3 regions of the Pectobacterium wasabiae CFBP 3304 genome follow, and region 3 is predicted to be linked to each of the others. Evidence: predicted binding sites of a transcription regulator. Region 3 holds the regulator's gene; each other region holds the start of a gene.
The links. The regulator LexA, encoded in region 3, represses DNA repair genes until DNA is damaged. The targets are predictions, from matches to a motif close to TNCTGTATGTACATACAGNA.

Region 1 (2,274 bases), 1.7 Mb from region 3:
TTGTTTGTGCGAAGTTACAGGAATAAATATCTTCATAGCCACCGTCTAATGGATGAGCATGGACATCATTAATACCCGGCATTGCCATACTGCCATTGAGGTCAACCACCTGCGTTTTCGGGCCGATAAACTCTGCTGCCTGTGCATTTGAACCGATGAAAACATAGCGGCCATCGCGTACTGCGACGGCTTCCGCCCACGGCTGACCTTGATTAACGGTATAAATACTGCCATTACGTAAAACTAAATCGGCAGTCGCTGCTGTTTCTGCTGCCATTAGCGCGGGTGAGGAAAAAAGCAAACCTGAGACGGTGACAGCAAGCGCAGCGAGCCTGAAAGAATAGCGTCCTGTTGCCGCGTGGTTAGCCTGTGTCGAGGATGTGTGGTTGACAGTACTTTGGGATTGATTCTTGTTAGCGGTGCGGTGTGCACTATTTTTTTCCATACGTTATATCTCCATATATAGCGTTTACACCCCATTGATAAGGCTTTGCTATTTTTCAGTAGCGATGGAGAAATAACTGCACCGATTGTGCTCTGCTTATACTACTGAGCACGAAACGCACATGATGTGATGATTTCCTTGGTTGATTGTTTCTGTTTGGTTTTTCTATACACCACAAAATGAAAAAACCCCGATAAATCGGGGTTTAATAGGATGTTTTGATAAACGGCGTTGATAGGCGAGCCGCTGTTAGAACGGAATATCGTCGTCGAAATCCATTGGGGGTTCGTTGCTTTGCGCAGGGGCGCTATTTTGCGCTGGGCGCTGCTGAGCTTGTGCGCCACCGCTGAACTGGTTGCCACCCTGCGGTTGCTGAGGTTGACCCCAGCCACCTTGTTGCTGGCCGCCACCTGCATTACCACCGCCTGCGGGTGCGCCGCCGCCCTGACGTCCACCCAGCATTTGCATGGTACCGCCGACGTTAACGACCACTTCGGTGGTGTAACGCTCTACGCCAGCTTGATCGGCCCATTTACGGGTTTGCAGTGCGCCTTCGATGTAGACTTGAGAGCCTTTACGCAGGTATTCACCCGCCACTTCAGCCAGTTTGCCGAACAGAACCACACGGTGCCATTCGGTCTTCTCTTTCTGTTCACCGGTTTGCTTGTCACGCCAGCTTTCCGACGTAGCCAGCGTGATGTTGGCAACTGCACCACCATTCGGCATATAGCGGACTTCCGGGTCTTGACCCAGGTTCCCGACAAGAATCACTTTATTAACGCCTCTGCTGGCCATGCTCGTATCTCCTGATGAATCGATAGATTTATTTTAAGTCTAAACGATCAATCTTACCATGTGGAAAACTCTCTGTCATACCTGCGAAATGGCTTCAGAAATGAAAGTCAGATTTGCAGCGTTTGCAAAGTAAACGGGTTTAACACTGGATATTCATTCAGTTTTTTTTGTGCCATAATTGCTCGTTTCGTACCGGTTCTCTCCGTTCGGGAGACGATGACAAACCGTTTTTATTCCGGGAAGTGTGTGAATGGATAAGATCGAAGTTCGTGGTGCTCGTACCCATAATCTAAAGAATATCAATCTGATAATCCCCCGTGACAAGCTGATCGTCATCACTGGTCTGTCTGGTTCGGGTAAGTCATCGCTGGCGTTTGACACGCTGTATGCCGAAGGGCAGCGGCGCTATGTGGAATCTCTCTCCGCTTACGCCCGTCAATTTCTGTCGCTGATGGAAAAACCAGATGTCGATCATATAGAAGGGCTGTCGCCCGCCATCTCTATCGAACAGAAATCCACTTCACATAACCCGCGTTCTACGGTCGGGACGATTACCGAAATTCATGATTACCTGCGTTTGCTGTTTGCGCGCGTGGGTGAGCCGCGCTGCCCAGAGCATGATGTGCCGCTGGATGCGCAGACGGTCAGCCAGATGGTGGACAACGTGCTGGCGCAGCCAGAAGGCAAGCGCCTGATGTTGCTAGCGCCGATTGTGAAAGACCGCAAAGGCGAACACAGCAAGACGTTGGAAAATCTGGCGTCACAGGGCTATATCCGGGCCCGTATCGACGGCGAAGTGTGCGATCTGTCCGATCCGCCGAAGCTGGAATTACAGAAAAAGCACACCATCGAAGTTGTCGTCGATCGCTTTAAAGTGCGTGAGGATCTGGCGCAGCGACTGGCAGAATCATTTGAAACCGCACTGGATTTGTCCGGTGGTAGCGTGGTCGTCGCCGATATGGACGACCCAACGCAGCCTGAACTGTTATTTTCGGCGAATTTTGCTTGTCCAGTGTGTGGCTACAGCATGCACG
Region 2 (2,274 bases), 2.4 Mb from region 3:
TAAAACATTAAATGCCAACTGTCGCTACCTTGATGCGATCATGGTTCAATATCATCAGGGGAAAGATAATAGCTTGCCTTATCGCATTGCCCGCCGTGATGCACATAATTGCGATGCAGAATTGGCATCGGTTGTGTCAAATATGTCCTCAGAACCTCACACCACCAGAAACAAACTGGACAACGCATTCCGCTTCATGTGCCTGAATCATACGTTATTAAGTTATATCTCAACGCTCGGCGCACACCGTGGAAAAATTACATCATCGGAAACGCTACAATGTCTGGATGATGCCGTGTGTCATGTTGATGACGCGCTACACTGCCGCGAAGAGGAAAGTTTACGTATCAATCAGGGATTGGAAACTATAGCCACCAGCATTCAATCCCTTTCACTCGAATCAGACAGTAAAGAGTCATTAGTGATTCAGCAAATCGGCTTGCTGATCGGCCTCTTACCCGAACTCGTACAGCTAAAAAATGACATGATTGCACAGTAAAACAGAGGGGAAACTCTTAGTGTTTTGGCCCTTTGGAAACCGCATTATTCTTATACCACTCCAAAAGTTCATTACGAACGCTGTGGGGGAGTGCTGCCTGATGCGTGCCACAAATTGCGCCAGCCAGCGCCAATAGCACGTTAACGCTTAGATTAGCGCGAACCTTTCGCAACTCAAGATAGCTATCTTTTGCGCCATAATGCTGTAATTCATCGATATTTTTTATGCCCGCTTTCCACAGCAAACGCTCAATATCGTGATTAAGATTCGGAAGATCCTTTAACCGCCCGCTCGAATTTTTGACTATTTGATCATACTGCGCCCCCATCAACGCCAGTCGGGCAAAAGCCAATAACTGCACCGGTTCTTGCCATAGTACTTCATCGACAAGGAAGTAGTTCAGCGGTAGCGGCATACCGCGTTTGGTATAAATCAGGTGCGGCATATCACGCTGCTGAAAATATTTTTCATCTTTTTTACTGGCGCGAAGATAAAGTTCCCCCTCAGACACCAGCCCAAAAATCGTTTTATTTGCCGCGATACTGTAGCCGCCAAATTGGGAACGCGAAGTGATGTCCCCTAAAGATGAAAAAGAATGCTGAGATTGCAAAATCCTTTTTTTGCATGATTGCTTCATTGCCATAATCCTTAGTATTGAAATGATCTCTTCCTGAACAGTTAAAATATTTGTAGCAGGAACAAATAATTAACCACACCTCCGAGGGGGCTTCAAACAGTAAATGTGTTTACTATCTCTTGCATAAAGAATATGCGAAGCGCTTTCAAAAAATCAGGTTGATTTTCACGCACACAGCAGTTACTGTACATCCATACAGTAACACTATGGGTGGAACTCATTATGCGTACGCAATCAATCAGCTCTCACAACGTCCAGTCATCATCGTTTTCTACCAATCAACACACAGTAAAACCTTCGGTTGCCACGGGCGGTATTATCAGCGAAGTCGTGTACAACGCCGATCAGCCCATAGTCACACACCTGTTACTACCACTCTTACAACAGCTAGGCGCACAGTCTCGCTGGCTACTATGGCTTTCTCCTCAGCAAAAATTGAGTCGCCCTTGGGTACAGCAATCTGGATTGCCGCTGGATAAAATAGTGCAACTCAACCATATCAACCCCTTGTTTACCGTTGATGCCATGGAGAGAGCGCTACTGACAGGAAATTACAGTGCCGTTTTGTGTTGGTTGCCGCACGAATTGACGGAAGAAGAGAAAGTTCGGTTACAGGGCGCCGCACAGGCAGGAAATACATACGGCTTTATTATGCGCCCAGAAAATGCCAGCGGGGACGCCTATAGACTGTTTCCCAGCCTTAAAATTCATTCGACATTGTATCATTAAGTAAATTAAGATTTTTCTCAGCTCAATTACGTTATATGTCCAGTAGATCGCCGCGAAGCGGTATTCTGCGGGCTTTTTGACTATATTTAATACATCCCCAAGGGATAAGATCTGTCAAAACCATCTACTATTTGTTAGCAAGTGTGTATGATTCGTGCGTTTTTCCTATGACGCAAGTCACATCATACTTGTAACTTTCTCATCACGTTGTAGACTTTAACTCGCTGGAGTTGCTCTTTTATAACGTCAGTTGACTGACAGTAAGTCATAAATAAGGGCAAAGTCTCCAACCAAAGGATTTTAACCAAAGGTTTATTAGCCCTCCAGGTTAATTGCCGATTTGGATGATAATGAGGCGTAAAATGAAAAAAACAGCTATCGCAGTTGCAGTGGCACTGGCTAGCTTCGC
Region 3 (2,274 bases):
GAGCAAGATAGCCTGCAACTGCGCCAACAGGTTTGGATCCACCATGTCGATCTCCAACCAAATGAGCAAAGCACGATAGTGCTACAGGGAAATCAGGCGTATCTCCAACTGATTCACGGTTCAATGGCGGTGAAAGGTGGCCAGCACAGTGAAGCATTACACTGCGGCGATGGAGCCTTCATCAAGGAAGAAACGACGTTGACGCTACAGGCAGACACTCCTTTGCGGGCACTGCTCATCGATCTGGTCGTGTAGTTCTTCTTTCCGTCGTCTTCGCAGGAAAACGCCACTCACTCGGCGTTTTTATTCAGTCGTGGTAAGATATCCGTCTTGTTCCTCAATGTGTCAGGGTGATATGACAATGGATTCAACCAAACAGGACAAACTTCTTGCCCAGGCTGAACAGATTTGTCAGCAGCGCGCGGTGCGTCTAACGCCACAGCGGTTGGAGGTTTTACGCCTTATGGCACAACAGGCGGGCGCTATCAGCGCGTATGACCTGCTGGATCTTCTGCGCCTCACTGAACCTCAGGCTAAACCGCCTACCGTGTACCGCGCACTGGATTTTTTGCTGGAACAAGGCTTCATTCATCGCGTTGAATCAAACAACAGCTATGTGCTGTGTCACCACATCGAAGACCACAGCCATACGTCTGCCCTTTTCATCTGCGATCGCTGCGGACAAGTCACGGAACGTCAAACCGAGGGTGTGGAAGAAACACTACGCAACTTGGCGCAGCAGTCAGGATTTACGCTGCGTCACAGCGTTGTGGAAGCACATGGGTTATGTGGAGACTGCCAGGAAGTGGCATCATGCAAGCAGCCGGATCATTGCGATCACGACCATACTGTTCCGATTAAAAAACGATAGCCCCGAGGGCTATCATTTTTTGCTAACGGTTAGCTCCAGTCGCTATTACGAATAACGCCAACCGCTAAACCTTCTATCGAAAAACTTTGCTGACGCAGGTCGACAACGATAGGGGCGAACTCTTCATTTTCAGCGAGAAGATGCACCGTATTACCCTGCTTCTTCAAGCGCTTCACTGTCACTTCATCGTCAATACGCGCCACCACAATCTGACCGTTGCGCACATCTTCTGTTTTATGTACGGCCAGCAAATCACCATCCATAATACCAATGTTTTTCATCGACATACCGCTCACTCGCAGCAAAAAATCAGCGCTGGGTTTGAACATAGCAGGGTCAACCTGATAGCGGCATTCGATATGTTCCTGTGCCAGCAGCGGTTCACCTGCGGCCACGCGCCCAACCAGAGGAATACCCGTCTCTTCTTCCATCAGTAGGCGAATACCACGAGATGCCCCCGAGACAATTTCAATCACGCCTTTACGTGCCAGCGCTTTCAGATGTTCTTCAGCCGCATTCGGAGAGCGGAACCCCAGTTGTTGGGCAATTTCCGCCCGCGTTGGCGGCATTCCGGTTTGCGCAATGTGATCGCGGATCAGGTCATAAACCTGCTGCTGCCTTGCTGTTAATACTTTCATTCCGCCCCCTGGTTGTTTATACAGTCTTGCTGTGAGTATATACAGGTAAGGCACAATTGGGAATCGAGATATAGGCAAAGCCCCTGACTTTTATTCATTTATGCGTGCCGTCAGGCAAAATGTTGCCAGAGAATGCTGCCCCACACGGCAGCGGCTAGCAAGATGGCAACAAAGACAGCCGCCGACCCGATATCTTTCGCCCGACCGGATAATTCGTGGTGCTCAAGGCCAATGCGATCGACGACAGCTTCAATGGCGCTGTTAGCCAACTCAAATAACATAATCAATACCACAGACCCGATAAGCAGCAGTTTTTCAACCAGCGTCACCGGCAGCAAACACGCGATAATAACGCCGACAATCGTCAGTATCGTTTCCTGACGGAATGCCGCCTCATGCTGCCACGCCTGCTTCAACCCCTTCAAGGAATAACCGGTCGCCTTAATAATCCGGGTCATCCCCGTTGCTTTATTCATTTATCCTCCATTTTTAGACTCTAAATAATTCGAGTTCCAGGCAGGCGGCAAGAGAGGGAATCCCGATGAGCTTACTCAAGTAAGTGATTCGGGTGACAAATCTGCCGGGAGCAGATTTGAACGCTGCTTGCAGCGGCCCTTCAGGGCGAGGCCCACGACGGGCCGAGTATTTAAACGCTGCCAACGCACATGCAACTTGAAGTATGACGAGTATACGCAAAATAGTTCGCATTTTAACGCACCTACGTTGTCTCATCACCACAGATCTCCGGCGCAGTTTCTGGTATCC

Region 1: a site for LexA is predicted at 1,384-1,403, ahead of uvrA (excinuclease ABC subunit UvrA). Genes of this name have one in related genera too.
Region 2: a site for LexA is predicted at 1,318-1,337, ahead of sulA (SOS-induced cell division inhibitor SulA). Genes of this name have one in related genera too.

The regions. Positions count from the first base shown of each region.
Region 1 is NZ_CP015750.1:757,157-759,430, reverse strand. Features, by position in the region: gene A7983_RS03420 (amidohydrolase) at 1-445, opposite strand, end outside; gene ssb1 (single-stranded DNA-binding protein SSB1) at 695-1,240, opposite strand; gene uvrA (excinuclease ABC subunit UvrA) at 1,491-2,274, shown strand, end outside.
Region 2 is NZ_CP015750.1:4,835,814-4,838,087, forward strand. Features, by position in the region: gene yccS (YccS family putative transporter) at 1-499, shown strand, start outside; gene A7983_RS21985 (TfoX/Sxy family DNA transformation protein) at 516-1,136, opposite strand; gene sulA (SOS-induced cell division inhibitor SulA) at 1,359-1,865, shown strand; gene ompA (porin OmpA) at 2,228-2,274, shown strand, end outside.
Region 3 is NZ_CP015750.1:2,437,966-2,440,239, reverse strand. Features, by position in the region: gene A7983_RS11050 (pirin family protein) at 1-255, shown strand, start outside; gene zur (zinc uptake transcriptional repressor Zur) at 362-871, shown strand; gene lexA (transcriptional repressor LexA) at 901-1,509, opposite strand; gene A7983_RS11035 (diacylglycerol kinase) at 1,620-1,985, opposite strand.